2 linked regions of the Nitrobacter winogradskyi Nb-255 genome follow. The protein of the gene in region 1 interacts with the protein of each later gene in a pairwise test. Links are inferred from orthologs where the notes say so. Each region holds a gene or a part of one and is shown on either strand. Other genes may lie near its edges.

Region 1 (8,053 bases):
GCGCGTTCCCGTTTGCTGTAGCGTTTTCGGAACGAACCATGTCCTCGGGCGTGGCACGCTTACAGTGACTTTTCGCGGTGAGAGAGCATCTGTTGCGTTTTCGAGCGAACCGGATTCCACTTACCCGGAAAATGCTCTAAAACCAATGTCTTGAGCTTCGCTTCTGATTCAATCAGAAATGAGAACTGCTCCACTGCCTGGATCGCCGGATGACGGACCTCGGATTTTCACCAATGGTGGCTAAGCATATGGCGCTCGGACGGCGCGTTTTCATGGACCGCGCCTCTCTCGGGCGGCTTGGCCGGAAACTGCGGCTCGCCGCCTGTCTTGCACTCGCCGCCGTGACCGTTGCCGCGTGCGGGACCGGGCCGCTCCTGGACAAGTTCACGGCGAAGGACGAAGAGACCTTCAGCGACGAACCGGCGGACAAGCTCTACAATGAGGGCTTGTTCCTCATGAACAAACAGCGCGATCTCAAGGCGGTCACGAAGAAGTTCGACGAGGTCGACCGCGAACACCCGTATTCGGAGTGGGCGCGGAAGTCGCTGCTGATGTCGGCCTACGCATCTTATCAGGCCGGCGATTACGACACCTGCATCGGCTCCGCGTCGCGCTACGTGACGCTCCATCCGGGCAGTCCGGACGCCGCCTATGCGCAGTATTTGATTGCCGTCTCTAATTACGATCAGATCGCCGATGTCTCGCGCGACCAGGCTCGTACCGAGAAGGCGATGCGCACCCTGGAAGAGGTGATCCGGAAATATCCGACGTCCGAATACGCCGGTGAAGCCAAGAAGAAGCTTCAGGGCGCGCGCGATCAGCTCGCCGGCAAGGAAATGGCGGTCGGCCGCTACTACATGGAGCGGCGTGACTATACCGGCGCGATCAACCGCTTCAAGACGGTGGTGACGCGCTTCCAGACCACGCGGCACGTCGAGGAGGCGCTGGCGCGGCTGACCGAGGCCTACATGGCGATTGGAATCGTTGCCGAGGCGCAGACCGCCGCGGCCGTGCTTGGCCATAATTTCCCTGACAGCCACTGGTACAAGGACGCCTACAATCTCGTGACCTCGGGTGGAAGCCAGCCCAGCGAGAACAAGAGTTCGTGGATCAGCAAGGCGTTCAGGAAGGTGGGCCTTGGCTAGAGCATGATCCCGATTTTCGGATAAGATCATGCACAGTCACAAGGATGGGGCTGGAGTCCGGTTCAACGGAGTTGGGTCAGGCTCCAGTCTTTGCGCTACGCTTTTCCACATTTCTCAACGGCCTTTGGCAGGAACCGGCCTCCCATGCTTGCGCGCCTTTCGATCCGCGACATCGTCCTGATCGAGCGGCTCGATATCGAGTTCGCCTCCGGTCTTGCGGTGTTGACCGGCGAGACCGGCGCGGGAAAATCCATTCTGCTTGATGCCTTTGCGCTCGCGCTCGGCGGCCGCGGCGACGCCGGGCTGGTTCGCCACGGCGCGGAGCAGGGGCAGGTCACGGCCACCTTCGATGTTCCGAAGAACCATCCGGCCTGCGCCATGCTTGCCGCCAATGACATCGAGAACTCTATTTCTGAAGAATCGGGCGAGATGATCCTGCGGCGCGTCCAGCTTGCCGACGGCCGCACCCGGGCTTTCATCAATGATCAGGCGATCAGCGTGCAGACCTTGAAAGCGGTCGGCGCGACGCTGGTGGAGATTCACGGCCAGCACGACGAGCGGGCGCTGGTCGATGCATCGACCCACCGCCGGCTGCTCGATGCCTTTGCCGGACTGGATACCGAGGTCTCCGCGCTGGAAGTGCTGTGGGAAGCGCGTCGCCGCGCCCGCGTGGCGCTTGAAGATCATCGCGCCGGCGTGGAGCGCGCCGCGCAGGAGGCCGAGTATTTGCGTCACGCCTCCGAGGAGTTGACACAGCTCGCGCCGCAGGAGGGCGAGGAAACCGCGCTTGCCGAACGCCGCGCCGCGATGATGGCGGGCGAGAAGATCGCGGCCGACCTGCGCGAGGCGCGAGACGTCGTCAGCGGTCATGGTTCGCCGGCGAGCGTCTTGTCGGCGGCGGTGCGGCGGCTCGAACGGCGCGCCGCGAGTTCGCGGCAACTGGTCGAGCCCGCGGTCAGGTCGATCGACGCCGCCATCAACGCGCTGGAGGAGGCCGACCAGCATCTCGCGGCAGCGCTCGCCGCTTCGGATTTCGATCCGGCTGAACTGGAGCGCATCGAGGAGCGGCTGTTCGCGCTGCGCGCGGCCTCGCGAAAATATGCGACGCCGGTCGAGGGACTTGCCGCGCTTGCCGCGAAGTATGCAGCGCAGGTTGCGTTGATTGACGCCGGCGCGGATCGACTGACTGTTCTGGAGAAAGAGGCGGCCGACGCCGACAAACGTTATGCGGCGGCGGCTGCGAAACTCTCGGTGGCGCGCAAGAAGGCTGCCGACAAGCTCGACAAGACGGTCAATGTGGAGCTTGCGCCGTTGAAGCTTGAGCGCGCCAGATTTTCGACGCACATCGATTCCGATCCGTCCACGCCGGGGCCGCAAGGCTTCGACCGCGTCGAGTTCTGGGTGCAGACCAATCCCGGCACGCGTCCCGGGCCGCTGATGAAGGTCGCATCGGGAGGCGAACTGTCACGCTTCCTGCTGGCGCTGAAGGTGGTGCTCTCCGACAAGGGCTCGGCGCCGACGCTGGTGTTCGACGAGATCGACACCGGGGTCGGCGGTGCGGTGGCCGACGCCATCGGCGCGCGGCTGTCGCGCTTGGCCTGCAAGGTGCAGGTGATGGCGGTGACGCACGCGCCCCAGGTTGCGGTGCGCGCTGATCAACATCTGCTCATCTCAAAAGATGCGCTGGACCGTGGCAAGCGTGTCGCCACGCGGGTTGCGACGCTGGCGGAGGATCACCGCCGCGAGGAGATCGCGCGGATGCTTGCCGGAGCCGAGATCACCGCGGAGGCCCGCGCCGCCGCGGACCGGCTGTTGAAAGCGGCGGGGTGAGTAGCTGTGGCGGCCAAGTCAAAAACGCCTCCGCCCGTCGATTCCCTCACCAGGTCGCAGGCCAGGGTCGAGCACAAGAGGCTGGCGCTTGAGATCGAGACGCATAACGAGCGCTACTACCAGCAGGACGCGCCAACGGTCTCCGACGCTACCTACGACGCGTTGCAGCGGCGGCTCGAAGCGATCGAGGCCCGCTTTCCGGACCTCGTCACCGCAAGTTCGCCCACGCAGACGGTCGGCGCCGCGCCCGCGCGCGGCTTCGCGAAAGTGCAGCATGCGGTGCCGATGCTGTCGCTCGGCAACGCCTTCAGCGACGCTGAGGTTGCCGAGTTCGTCGAGCGCATCCGGCGTTTTCTGAAACTTGGTGCGGATGACATGCCCGCCATCGTTGCCGAGCCGAAGATCGATGGATTGTCGCTGTCGTTGCGTTACGAGAACGGCGACCTGGTGCGCGCGGCGACGCGCGGCGACGGCTTCACCGGCGAGGACGTGACCGCGAATGTCCGCACCATCGCGGACGTGCCGCACAAACTGAACGGCCACAACATCCCCACCGCCTGCGAGCTGCGCGGCGAGGTCTATATGCTGAAAGAGGACTTCCTTGCTCTGAATAAAAAGCAGCAAGAGGCTGGCGATACCGTGTTCGCCAATCCGCGCAATTCGGCGGCCGGTTCTTTGCGCCAGAAGGATGTATCGATCACCGCCTCGCGTCCGTTGAAGTTCTTCGCCTATGCCTGGGGCGAGATGACTGATCGGCCCGCCGAAACCCAGAACGACATGCTGGAGTGGCTCAGGGACGTTGGCTTTATCGTCAATCCGCTGATCCAGCTATGTCACAGCGTCGATGAGGTGCTGGCGTTTTATCGCCGCATCGGTGAGCAACGCGCCACGCTCGGCTACGACATCGACGGCGTGGTCTACAAGGTGGACCGGCTCGACTGGCAGGAACGCCTCGGCTTCGTGTCGCGAAGCCCGCGCTGGGCGATCGCACACAAGTTCGCCGCCGAACAGGCGATGACGATCCTCAGGGGCATCGACATCCAGGTCGGCCGGACCGGCGCGATGACGCCGGTGGCGCGGCTCGAACCCGTCACCGTCGGTGGCGTGGTGGTGCAGAATGCCACGCTGCACAATGAGGATTACATCAGGGGCCTCGGCAACGATGGTCAGCCGATCCGCGACGGTATTGACCTTCGCATCGGCGATACCGTGGTGGTGCAGCGCGCCGGCGATGTGATTCCGCAAGTGGTCAGCGTGATCATCGAAAAACGCCCGGCGAACGCTAAGCGATATGAGTTTCCCGACAGGTGTCCGATCTGCGGCAGCCACGCCGTGCGCGAGGAGGGCGAGGCGGTGCGCCGTTGCACCGGCGCGCTGATCTGCCCGGCGCAGGCGGTGGAGCGGCTCAAGCATTTCGTCTCGCGCCTTGCTTTCGACATCGACGGCCTCGGCGAAAAGCAGATACAGGAATTCTATGACGACGGCCTTGTCATGCACCCGGTCGATATCTTCACGTTGCAGGAGCGCGACGCGCGTGCGGAGAACAAGCTGCGCGATCGCGACGGCTATGGCGATGTGTCGGTGCGCAACCTGTTCGCCGCGATCGACGCTCGCCGCAGGATCGAACTCAACCGGCTGATCTTCGCGCTCGGCATCCGCCACGTCGGCGAGGGCAATGCCAAGCTGCTGGCGCGACACTATGGCAGTATCGAAAGTTTCCGCAGCGCCATGACGGAGGCCGCGGCGGCGCAGACGGAAGCAGGCAATGATTCCGAGGCCTATGCCGATCTTACCAACATCGGAGGCATCGGCGATATCGTTGCCGACGCGGTGGTCGAGTTCTTTGCCGAGCCGCGCAACGTCAAGGCGCTGAACGATCTGCTTGAAGAAATCGAAGTGCTGCCGGTCGCGCAGGCCCGCAGCGACTCGGCCGTGGCGGGCAAGACCGTGGTGTTCACAGGCTCGCTGGAAAAATTCACGCGCGATGAAGCAAAAGCATCGGCCGAGCGCGTGGGCGCGAAAACGTCCAGCTCGGTGTCGAAGAAGACCGATCTGGTCGTCGCAGGTCCCGGAGCCGGATCGAAGCTCAAGGATGCCGAGAAGTTCGGCGTGAAAGTAATCTCCGAGGACGAGTGGCTGAAGCTGATCGAAGGATAGCCGATCTTCCGGAGTGCCGTGTCAAGGACGTTCAGGCCGCCGGCTGGCCGATCGTTATCGTCAGTTTGCCGACGCCGTCGCAGCCGCATTCGACATGGTCGCCCGGATGCAGGGCGGAGACCCCGGCCGGCGTACCGGTCATGATGATGTCGCCTGCGTCAAGCGAGACCTGTTTCGAAAGTTGCGCGATGATCTCCGGAACGTTCCAGATCATCTGCGCGAGATCGCCGGACTGGGTTTCCTTGCCGTTGACCGCGAGCCAGATACGGCCCTTCGATGGATGGCCGATCTTCGCTGTTGGTTGCAGCGCGCCGCAGGGCGCCGTGTGATCGAATGACTTCGCGATCTCCCACGGCTGTTCCTTCTTGCGCGCGGCGTTTTGCAGGTCGCGCCGGGTGAGATCGATGCCGACCGCGTAGCCATAGACGTGATCGAGCGCGGTGTCGGCCGGGATGCGCAAGCTCCCGCTCTTCATCGCGACGATCAGCTCGACTTCGTGATGCAGATCATGGGTGAGAGGCGGATAGGGAATGGTCGCGCCGTCGGCCTCGATCATGTCGGCATGCTTCGCGAAGAAAAAAGGCGTCGCGCGCTCGTCGTTGCGTAGTTCGCGGATGTGATCGAGATAGTTGCGGCCGACGCACCAGATGCGGCGGACCGGAAAGAAGCCGTTGCCGCCCGCGACCGCGATGACAGGTCGGGGCGGCTCTGGAATCACAAACGGCGATGCGCTCATGCGGTGCTCTCCGCTCTGCCTGCGCTTGCGCGATGAGATCGTCACCGCGGACAGGTGCGATGACATCATAGCGTTTTCGAGCGAAGCGGATACGCATTCGCGTGAAGAAAACGCGTCAGATCAAAATCGTGGAGCCCGCCTCTGATTCCATCAGAAGCGGTAAGGCTCTACGCCGACGCGCTCAAGGGAGCCAGCGTCAGCGGCGCTGTCTCCCGGTGTTGCAGGCGAAAGAACGAAGCATAGCGCCCGCCGCTTCGCAGAAGATCGTCGTGGCGTCCGCGCTCGACGATCTCGCCGTTCTCGACCACGAGAATGGCGTCGGCGTGCATGATGGTGTGCAGGCGGTGAGCGATCACGATCGTGGTGCGATTTCGGCACAGATGCTCGATCGCCTCCTGCACCTGCTTTTCGGATTCCGAATCGAGCGCGGCCGTGGCCTCGTCGAGCAGGATGATCGGCGCGTCCTTGATCAGCGCGCGGGCGACGGCGATGCGCTGGCGCTGCCCGCCGGAGAGCTGGGTGCCGTGCTCGCCCACGGGAGTGTCGTAGCCGAGCGGAAAGCCCGTGATGAAGTCGTGGGCGCAGGCGGCTTTCGCCGCCGCGACGATCTCGTCCTCGGTAGCGCCAGGGCGGCCGAACGCGATATTCTCGCGGATCGTGGCGCGGAACAGGTAGACGTCCTGGCCGACATAGGACATCTGCCGGCGCAGCGATGTCCGCGACACGCCGGAGATGGACTGCCCGTCGATCAGGATGTCGCCGTCGGTGACTTCATACAGGCGCAGCAGCAGCGCCAGCACGGTTGATTTTCCGCCGCCCGAGGGGCCGACCAGCGCCGTCATCCTGCCCGGCTCCGCGATGAAGCTCATGCGCTTGAGCACGGGCTCGTCCGGGCGATAGGCGAATGTGACATCCCGCAACTCGACGCGGGCGTCGGTCAGTTGCAGCGCCGGCTTGTCGCTGTCGTCGGGTTCGCTGGCGGGGCTGTCCACGATCTCAAGCAGCTTGCGCGCGCCGATCAGGCTGCTGTTGAGTTCGATGTTGAGACGGGCCAGCCGCTTGGCGGGCTCATAGGCCAGCAGGAAGGCGGTGAGGAAGGAAAAGAACTGGCCCGGCGTCGCGCCCATGGCGACGACGCGATAGCCGCCATACATCAGTCCGCCGGCGATGGCGAAACCGCCGAGCGTTTCCATCAGCGGGCTGGCGCGGTTCGAAACCCGCGCCATCTTGTTGTTGGTCTGCTCGACGGCGGTGATGCTGGCGTCGATCCGCTCGCGCATGGTCTGTTCGAGCGTGAACGCCTTGACGGTCCGAATGCCTTGCAGCGACTCCTGCATCGTCTCCATGATATCGGCGGTGCCATGGAACTGGCTGTGCGCCAGTCCCTTGATGCGCTTCACCAGCTTGCGCAGTACGATCATCGCGGGCGGCGCCACCAGCGCGCCAAACAGCGACATATAGGGATCCTGCATCACCATCACGGTGACGAGTGCGATCAGCGACAGCAGATCGCGCCCCACCGCGTTGATCAGCAGGCTGAGCACCTGCGTCACCGAGGTCGCGCCGGCCGTGAGCCGCGCGAGAAATTCCGATGAATGCCGTTGCGAGAAATAGCCGATGCTCTCGCTCATCAGCTTGGCGAACAAGCGGCGCTGATTATTGGCGAGGATCGCGTTGCTGATCTGGGACAGGATCACGGAATGACCGTAGGTCGCCGCGCCCTTGGCCACGAAGATGGCGAGCACCACGGTGGACAGCATGAAAATGCCGCGCACGTTGCGGTCCACGTAAGCCTGATTGATGACCTCACCGAGCAGGTAGGCCGACGTCGCCGTCGCCGCCGCGGAGACGGCCATCAGCGCGAATGCGGCGAGGTAGCGCCGCCAATAGGCCATGCCCTGTTCCGTGACCAGGCGGCGGATAAGGATGGCCGCGCCATAGGGGTCATCGGTGATTTTCTTCGGAGGCTCGGTCATCGCGTTCCATTGACGCCGTGAATCGGTTGTCGCCCGCGCGTCAGGGGTGTTGCGAAAGCTCAGATTCCATGCCCGCAATAACGGTCTTTTTCAAGCCAAAACCGGTTCCGTCCGGCTTGTCAGGCCGATACCGCGAGCGCATCGGTGGCGTGCCGCTGCGCCAGCTTCTCTTCCCAGGCGAGCGCATGCGCGGCGATGGTGGCGAGATC
Region 2 (7,036 bases), 1.1 Mb from region 1 along the record:
CCTTGTTGGACTGCAACGGACCAATCAGATGCAGCGCGAGGCCGGGATGCGCCGCGATCAGCTCGGGCCACTTTCGCTGCGCCTCCTGCACGCGATTCTCTCCGAAAACCCGCTGCCCCGCGGCAATCACCGGCGTGATCGCATCGGCATCGAAGGTTTTCGACACCGCCACCAGCGTCACCGTGGAACGCTCGCGCCGCGCGTCCCGGCACGCCCGGACGATTTCAGCTTCCACGGATGCAAGGCCGTTGACCGGCGCCGTCTCACCCATCGTCATGGCCGCGCCGGAATTGCGAGGCCGCGCTGCACCGCCGGGCGCGCCAGACCTCGCTGCAGCCAGCCCCCGACATGGCGGAAACGATCGAATTCGACGAGATCTCGCGCATCGTAGAACCCGATCAGGTTGCGCACCCACCCCAGCATCGCAATATCCGCGATGGTGTAGTCGTCGCCCGAAAACCACCGACTCGTCGCCAGATGAGTGTCCATCACACCGAGCAGCCGCTTCGATTCGCTCACATAGCGGTCGCGCGGCCGCTTGTCCTGGAAATCCCTGCCGGCGAACTTATGGAAGAATCCCACCTGACCGAACATCGGCCCGACGCCGCCCATCTGGAAATGCAGCCACTGCAGGGCCTGCCAGCGCCGCGCCGGATCGGCGGGCAGGAACTGTCCGGTCTTCTCGGCGAGGTATTGCAGAATCGCGCCCGACTCGAACACGCCGAGCGGCTTGCCGCCGGGGCCGTCGGGATCGAGGATCGCCGGGATCCTGCCGTTGGGATTGAGCGAGACGAATTCGCGGCTCTTCTGTTCGTCCCTGCCGAAATCGACGAAATGCGGCTCATAGGGCAGCCCGGTTTCCTCCAGCATGATCGAGACCTTCACCCCGTTGGGCGTCGGCACCGAATAGAGTTGCAAACGTTCCGGGTGGGCCGCCGGCCAGCGGCGGGTGATGAGAAAAGCTGCGAGGTCGGCCATCGGGTGACTCCGGAAGGCGGGAAACGTCCCCGCTTACACCGCAAAACCACACCGCTTGCAAACCGCGAGCAACGCCCGCCCGACCCGTTGACCCCCGCTCCGCTTTCATGGCCTAGTCGAATATCCGCAAATCACGAAAAATTCCGCGTTTCCATGACCTCAGAACGTTACAACGCCCGTGACGCCGAACCGCGCTGGCAAGCCGAGTGGGACAGGCAGGCGATCTTCGCCACCAAGAACGATGACCCGCGCGAAAAATACTACGTGCTGGAGATGTTCCCCTATCCGTCCGGGCGCATCCACATCGGCCATGTCCGCAACTACACGCTCGGCGATGTGATCGCGCGCTACATGCGCGCCAGGGGCTACAACGTGCTGCATCCGATGGGCTGGGACGCCTTCGGCCTGCCGGCCGAGAACGCCGCGATCGAGCGCAAGATCGCGCCCAAGGCGTGGACCTACGACAACATCAAGGCGATGAAGAAGCAGCTCCGGTCGATCGGGCTGTCGCTCGACTGGTCGAGGGAGATCGCGACCTGCGATCCCGCTTACTACAAGCACCAGCAGAAGATGTTCCTGGACTTCCTGCGCGCCGGTCTCGCCGAGCGCGAGAAGCGCAAGATCAACTGGGATCCAGTCGATATGACCGTGCTCGCCAACGAGCAGGTGATCGACGGGCGCGGCTGGCGCTCCGGCGCCGTGGTCGAGCAGCGCGAGATGAACCAGTGGGTCTTCAAGATCACGAAATTCTCGCAGGAGCTGCTGGACGCGCTCGGCACGCTGGACCGCTGGCCCGACAAGGTGCGGCTGATGCAGCGCAACTGGATCGGCCGCTCGGAGGGCCTGTTGATCCGCTTCGCGCTCGACGCGACGACGACCCCGAACAATGAGAGCGAACTGAAGATTTTCACCACGCGCCCCGACACGCTGTTCGGCGCGAGGTTCATGGCGATCGCGCCGGATCATCCGCTCGCGCAGGCGGCGGCGAAAGACAATCCCGCGCTCGCCGGTTTCATCGCCGAATGCAAGCAGCGCGGCACCGCGCAGGCGGAGATCGACACCGCGGAAAAGATGGGCTTCGACACCGGCATCCGCGCGATCCATCCTTTTGATGCGGCGTGGGCGCTGCCGGTCTACGTCGCCAACTTCATCCTCATGGAGTACGGCACCGGCGCCATTTTCGGCTGCCCGGCGCACGACCAGCGCGACCTCGACTTCGTCAACAAATACGGACTTGGCAACACGCCGGTGGTCTGTCCCGAGGGACAGGATCCTGCGAGCTTCGTCATCACCGACACCGCCTATGACGGCGACGGGCGGATGATCAACTCGCGCTTCCTCGACGGCATGAGCGCTGATGCGGCGAAAGAGGAAGTCGCCAAGCGCCTGGAAGGCGAGACCCGCGGCAACGAACCCGTCGCCGAGCGCAAGGTGAACTTTCGCCTGCGCGACTGGGGCATCTCGCGCCAGCGCTACTGGGGCTGCCCGATCCCGGTGATCCACTGTCCCAACTGCGACGTGGTGCCGGTGCCGGAAAAGGACCTGCCGGTGACGCTGCCGGAGGATGTCACCTTCGACAGGCCCGGCAACGCGCTCGACCATCATCCGACCTGGAAGCACGTCGATTGTCCTAAGTGCGGCGGAAAGGCCACGCGCGAAACCGACACCATGGACACTTTCGTCGATTCGTCATGGTATTTCGCGCGCTTCACCGATCCCTGGAACGACAGCGCGCCGACCACGCGCGAGGTCGCGGACCGGATGCTGCCGGTGGACCAGTATATCGGCGGCGTCGAGCACGCGATCCTGCATCTGCTCTATTCACGCTTCTTCACCCGCGCGATGAAGGCCACCGGCCACCTCGGCATGGACGAGCCGTTCAAGGGCATGTTCACGCAAGGCATGGTGGTGCACGAGACCTACCGCAAACCCGACGGCGGCTGGGCCTCGCCGGAGGAGGTGCGGATCGAGGTCGACGGCAACAACCGCCGCGCCACGCTGATCACGACCGGCGAACCGGTCGAGATCGGCGCGGTCGAGAAGATGTCGAAGTCGAAGCGCAACACCGTCGATCCCGACGACATCATCGGCAGCTACGGCGCCGACACCGCGCGCTGGTTCATGCTTTCCGATTCGCCTCCGGACCGCGACGTGATCTGGAGCGAGGAAGGCGTGCAGGGCGCGGCGCGCTTCATGCAGCGGCTGTGGCGGCTGGTCAACGAAGCGGCCGACGCCGGCAAGGCCGCGCCGCAAGACAGGCCTGCGACTTTCGGCTCGGATGCGCTGACGCTGCGTAAAGCGGCGCATGGCGCACTCGACAGGGTCTCCACCGGGATCGAGCGGCTGCATTTCAACGTTTGCCTCGCCAATATCCGCGAGTTCGCCAATGAACTGGCCGACGCCCTCGCCCGCTCCCGGAGCAACAAGTCCGCCCCGGCGCGTGATCTGGCGCCGGACTTGAGTTGGAGCCTGCGCGAGGCGGCCATTATTCTGGTGCAGATATTCAGCCCCATGATGCCGCATCTGGCCGAGGAGTGCTGGCAGCGGGCGCTGGGGCAGACCGGGCTGGTCTCGCAAGCCCGCTGGCCACAAATCGAGCCCGATTTGCTGATTGAAGACAGCATCACGCTGCCGGTGCAGGTGAACGGCAAGAAGCGGGGCGAGGTGACGGTGGCGTCCGACGCCGGAAATCCGGAAATTGAGGCTGCCGTTTTGGCGCTCGATGCGGTAAAGCAGGCCCTGGGCGGCAAGCAGGCTCGAAAGATCATTATCGTCCCGCGGAGGATCGTGAGTGTGGTGGGGTAGATCGCCGGCGCGCCGGAGCGGAGAACGGACCGGTTCGCGCATCGCGCTCCGAATCGGCGTCGTGGCCGTGCTGGCCGCGCTGACGGCCGGCTGCTTCCGGCCGATGTACGCCGAGCGGGGCGATGGCGGTCCGGCTCTTCGCGACAGACTGATGGGCGTCGAGCTTCTGCCGATCGACAAGCCCAATGCGTCGCCGGACGCGCGGATCGGGGTCGCCCTTCGCAACGCGCTCGCGTTCAAGCTTTACGGCAACGCCACCGGCGCGCCGCCGACGCACCAGCTCAAGATCCGCTTCGGCATCAGCCGGTCGTCGCTGATGCTTGATCCCCGCACCGCGCTGCCCTCCAATGAGAGCTTCGGCATCGATGCGAGCTATCAGTTGATCGAGGTCGCCACCGGCAAGATCGTCCTCAACGCGACCACTTTCGCCCGCACCTCCTATGACATCCCCGGCCAGTTCCAGCGTTTCGCCCGCGCGCGCGCCTACCGCGACGCGGAGGACCGCGCCGCCGAGCAGATCGCCGAGAACATCAACACCCGGCTGGCCTCGTTCTTCTACGCCGGCACCTGATCGCCGGCGAATGGTCGCGCTGCGCGGAAAGGACATCGACGGCTTTCTCGCCCGGCCCGATCCGGCCCGGCCGATCATCCTGCTCTACGGTCCCGACGCCGGCCTGGTGCGCGAGCGCGCCAACGCGCTGATAAGCTCGGCCGTCGAGGATCCGAACGATCCGTTTTCGTTAGTCCGGCTCGACGGCGACGATCTCGCCGCCGAGCCCTCGCGTCTGGTCGACGAGGCGATGACGGTGCCGCTGTTGGGCGGCCGCCGCGCCATCCGGATCAAGGCGGGGTCACGCAGCTTCGCGAGCGGCGTCGATACGCTGGCGAATTCCACCATCCAGGATTGCCGGATCGTGATCGAGGCCGGCGAACTGAGGCCGGAATCGCCGCTGCGCAAGGCCTGCGAGCGGGCGAAGAACGCGGTGGCGATCGCCTGCTATCCCGACACCGAACGCGATCTGGCGCGGCTGATCGACGAGGAGTTGCGCGCCTCCGACCTGAAGATCGCGCCCGACGCCCGCGCGGCGCTGATGTCGCTGCTCGGCGGCGACCGTCAGGCCTCGCGCAACGAACTGCGCAAGATCGCCCTCTATGCCCATGGACAAGGCGAGATCACGCTCCTCGATGTCATGGCCGTGGTCTCCGACGCATCCGACTTCAAGCTCGATCCCGTCATCGACGCCGCCTTCGCCGGCCGGCCGGCGGCGGTCGAAGCCGAATTCGCCAAGGCCATGGTCGCGGGCACCTATCCGGGCCTCGTCATCTCGGCCGCGCAGCGTTTTGTCGCCGCCCTGCACAAGGCCGCGCTTTTGATGGAAGAAGGCGCGTCGGCCTCATCAGCCACTGAGCGCGGATTTCCGCGCCTGCATTTTTCGCGCAAGGCGTCCGTGGAAACGGCGTTGAGCCATTTCAGCGCCCCGCGGCTGGTTCAGGTGATGGACCAGCTCGCCCGCGCCGCATTGGAAACCCGCAAGCAGGCAGCGCTGGCGTCGGCGATCACGCAGCGCGCCCTGATGTCGATCGCGGTGAATGCGCGGCGGAGAGGATAGAGTTGATACGAAGCGCCTGCTCCTCCCCATCGTCCCGCTCTTGCGGCGAGAGGTGAAACAAGCTCGGGTCACCCCTTCGGATCCAGCCTTTTCAGAATCTCGTCAAGCTGGTCGAGATCGCGATAGCGAATCTGCACGACGCCGCCGGGATCTTTGTGATCCACCGTCACGGCGAGGCCGAGCGCGTCGCTGACGCGCTTTTCCAGCGCCAGCGTATCGGAGTCCTTCCGCGCCTTGTCGGCTCGCGCCTTCTGCGGCTTGCGCTCGGCGGCGCCATCCTCGTGCGCGAGCGCCTCGGCCTGCCGCACGTTGAGGCCTTCCGCGATGATACGCTTCGCCGCCGTGGAAGGATCAGGCATGCCGATCAGCGCGCGCGCATGGCCCGCCGACAGTTCGCCGGATGCAATCAGCGCCCGCACATCGTCCGGCAGTTTCGTCAGCCGCATCATGTTGGCGACATGGCTGCGGCTCTTGCCGACGATCTTCGCGATGTCGTCTTGGGTACGGTTGAATTCATTGGCGAGCGCGTGATAGCCCTGCGCCTCTTCCATGGCGTTGAGATCCTCGCGCTGCACGTTCTCGACGATCGCGATCTCGAGCGCGACATGATCGCTGACGTCGACCGGTACGATCGGGACCTCATGCAGCCCCGCGGATTGCGCCGCGCGCCAGCGGCGCTCGCCCGCGATGATCTCAAAGCGATCCTGCATCCCCTTCACGGGCCGCACCACGATCGGCTGGATGACGCCGTGCTGCTTGATGGAGTCCGACAGCTCGGCAAGCTCGACATCGGAAAACGTGCGCCGTGGATTGCGCGGATTGGGACTCAGGAATTCGATCGGCACCTTCCGCTGCACGCGCGGACGCTCGGCGTGGGCGGCCTCGCCGCCGACGTCGCCGATCAGGCTTGCAAGGCCGCGCCCCAGTCGCGAACGCGCTTCATCGGCCATCGCCGGCTTCCTCGGATTCAACTCACGCTCCTGACTTTGCCCTGAAGTCCGATCACTCGCGCACGACGCCGATCGTGCGGGATGGGAAAACCTAGAGCCTTTTCGCTTCTGATGGAATCAGAAGCGAGGCTCTAGATCATTGTTTTGACGCATTTTCTTCACGCGAACCGGTATCCGCTTCGCTCGAAAACGCTATAGAGCGGCGGCCGGTCAAATGGAATCAGCGCCGCCGCTCCAGTTAATTGATTGAGCATCGGATTTATCCCGAAACCGGTTCCCACTTTCGGGTCCGATGCTCTAATGCGCCATGCGCAATTCACGCTCGCGCTGGATCACCTCGGTCGCGAGTTTCAGATAGGCTTCGCTGCCGCTGCATTTGAGATCATAGACCAGCACCGGCTTGCCGTAGGACGGCGCTTCCGAAATACGCACGTTACGCGGGATCATGGTGTCGTAAACCTTCGAGCCCATGAACTGGCGCACGTCGGCGACCACCTGGTTCGACAGGTTGTTGCGCGAGTCGAACATGGTGAGCACGATGCCGTGGATCGACAGGTTGGGATTGAGCGTGGAGCGCACCTGCTCGACGGTCTGCAATAGCTGCGACAGGCCTTCGAGAGCGAAGAACTCGCATTGCAGCGGCACGAGGATCGCATCCGACGCCGCCATCGCGTTGACGGTGAGAAGATTGAG

Evidence for each region. The genes of interacting proteins can lie anywhere in the genome.
Region 2: the proteins of ligA (region 1) and leuS interact in binary tests that used the Escherichia coli proteins (3 or more experiments, as listed by UniProt). The link is inferred for Nitrobacter winogradskyi Nb-255 from one-to-one orthologs.

The regions. Positions count from the first base shown.
Region 1 is NC_007406.1:1,157,523-1,165,575, forward strand. Bases 2,650-5,556 are described here. They hold ligA (NAD-dependent DNA ligase LigA), read left to right. Parts: upstream 2,650-2,981; coding sequence 2,982-5,132; downstream 5,133-5,556. Other genes in these bases: recN (DNA repair protein RecN), read left to right, coding at 2,650-2,975; NWI_RS05480 (fumarylacetoacetate hydrolase family protein), read right to left, coding at 5,164-5,556. Outside these bases: NWI_RS05465 (outer membrane protein assembly factor BamD), read left to right, coding at 249-1,145; more of recN, read left to right, coding at 1,290-2,649; more of NWI_RS05480, read right to left, coding at 5,557-5,868; NWI_RS05485 (ABC transporter ATP-binding protein), read right to left, coding at 6,036-7,844; UDP-glucose 4-epimerase GalE, read right to left, coding at 7,964-8,053. UniProt on the Escherichia coli protein: DNA ligase that catalyzes the formation of phosphodiester linkages between 5'-phosphoryl and 3'-hydroxyl groups in double-stranded DNA using NAD as a coenzyme and as the energy source for the reaction.
Region 2 is NC_007406.1:106,020-113,055, forward strand. What follows is about bases 828-3,983. They hold leuS (leucine--tRNA ligase), read left to right. Parts: upstream 828-1,131; coding sequence 1,132-3,783; downstream 3,784-3,983. Other genes in these bases: NWI_RS00485 (glutathione S-transferase N-terminal domain-containing protein), read right to left, coding at 828-978; lptE (LPS assembly lipoprotein LptE), read left to right, coding at 3,770-3,983. Outside these bases: NWI_RS00480 (YggS family pyridoxal phosphate-dependent enzyme), read right to left, coding at 1-277; more of NWI_RS00485, read right to left, coding at 274-827; more of lptE, read left to right, coding at 3,984-4,354; holA (DNA polymerase III subunit delta), read left to right, coding at 4,365-5,393; NWI_RS00505 (ParB/RepB/Spo0J family partition protein), read right to left, coding at 5,462-6,343; NWI_RS00510 (ParA family protein), read right to left, coding at 6,641-7,036.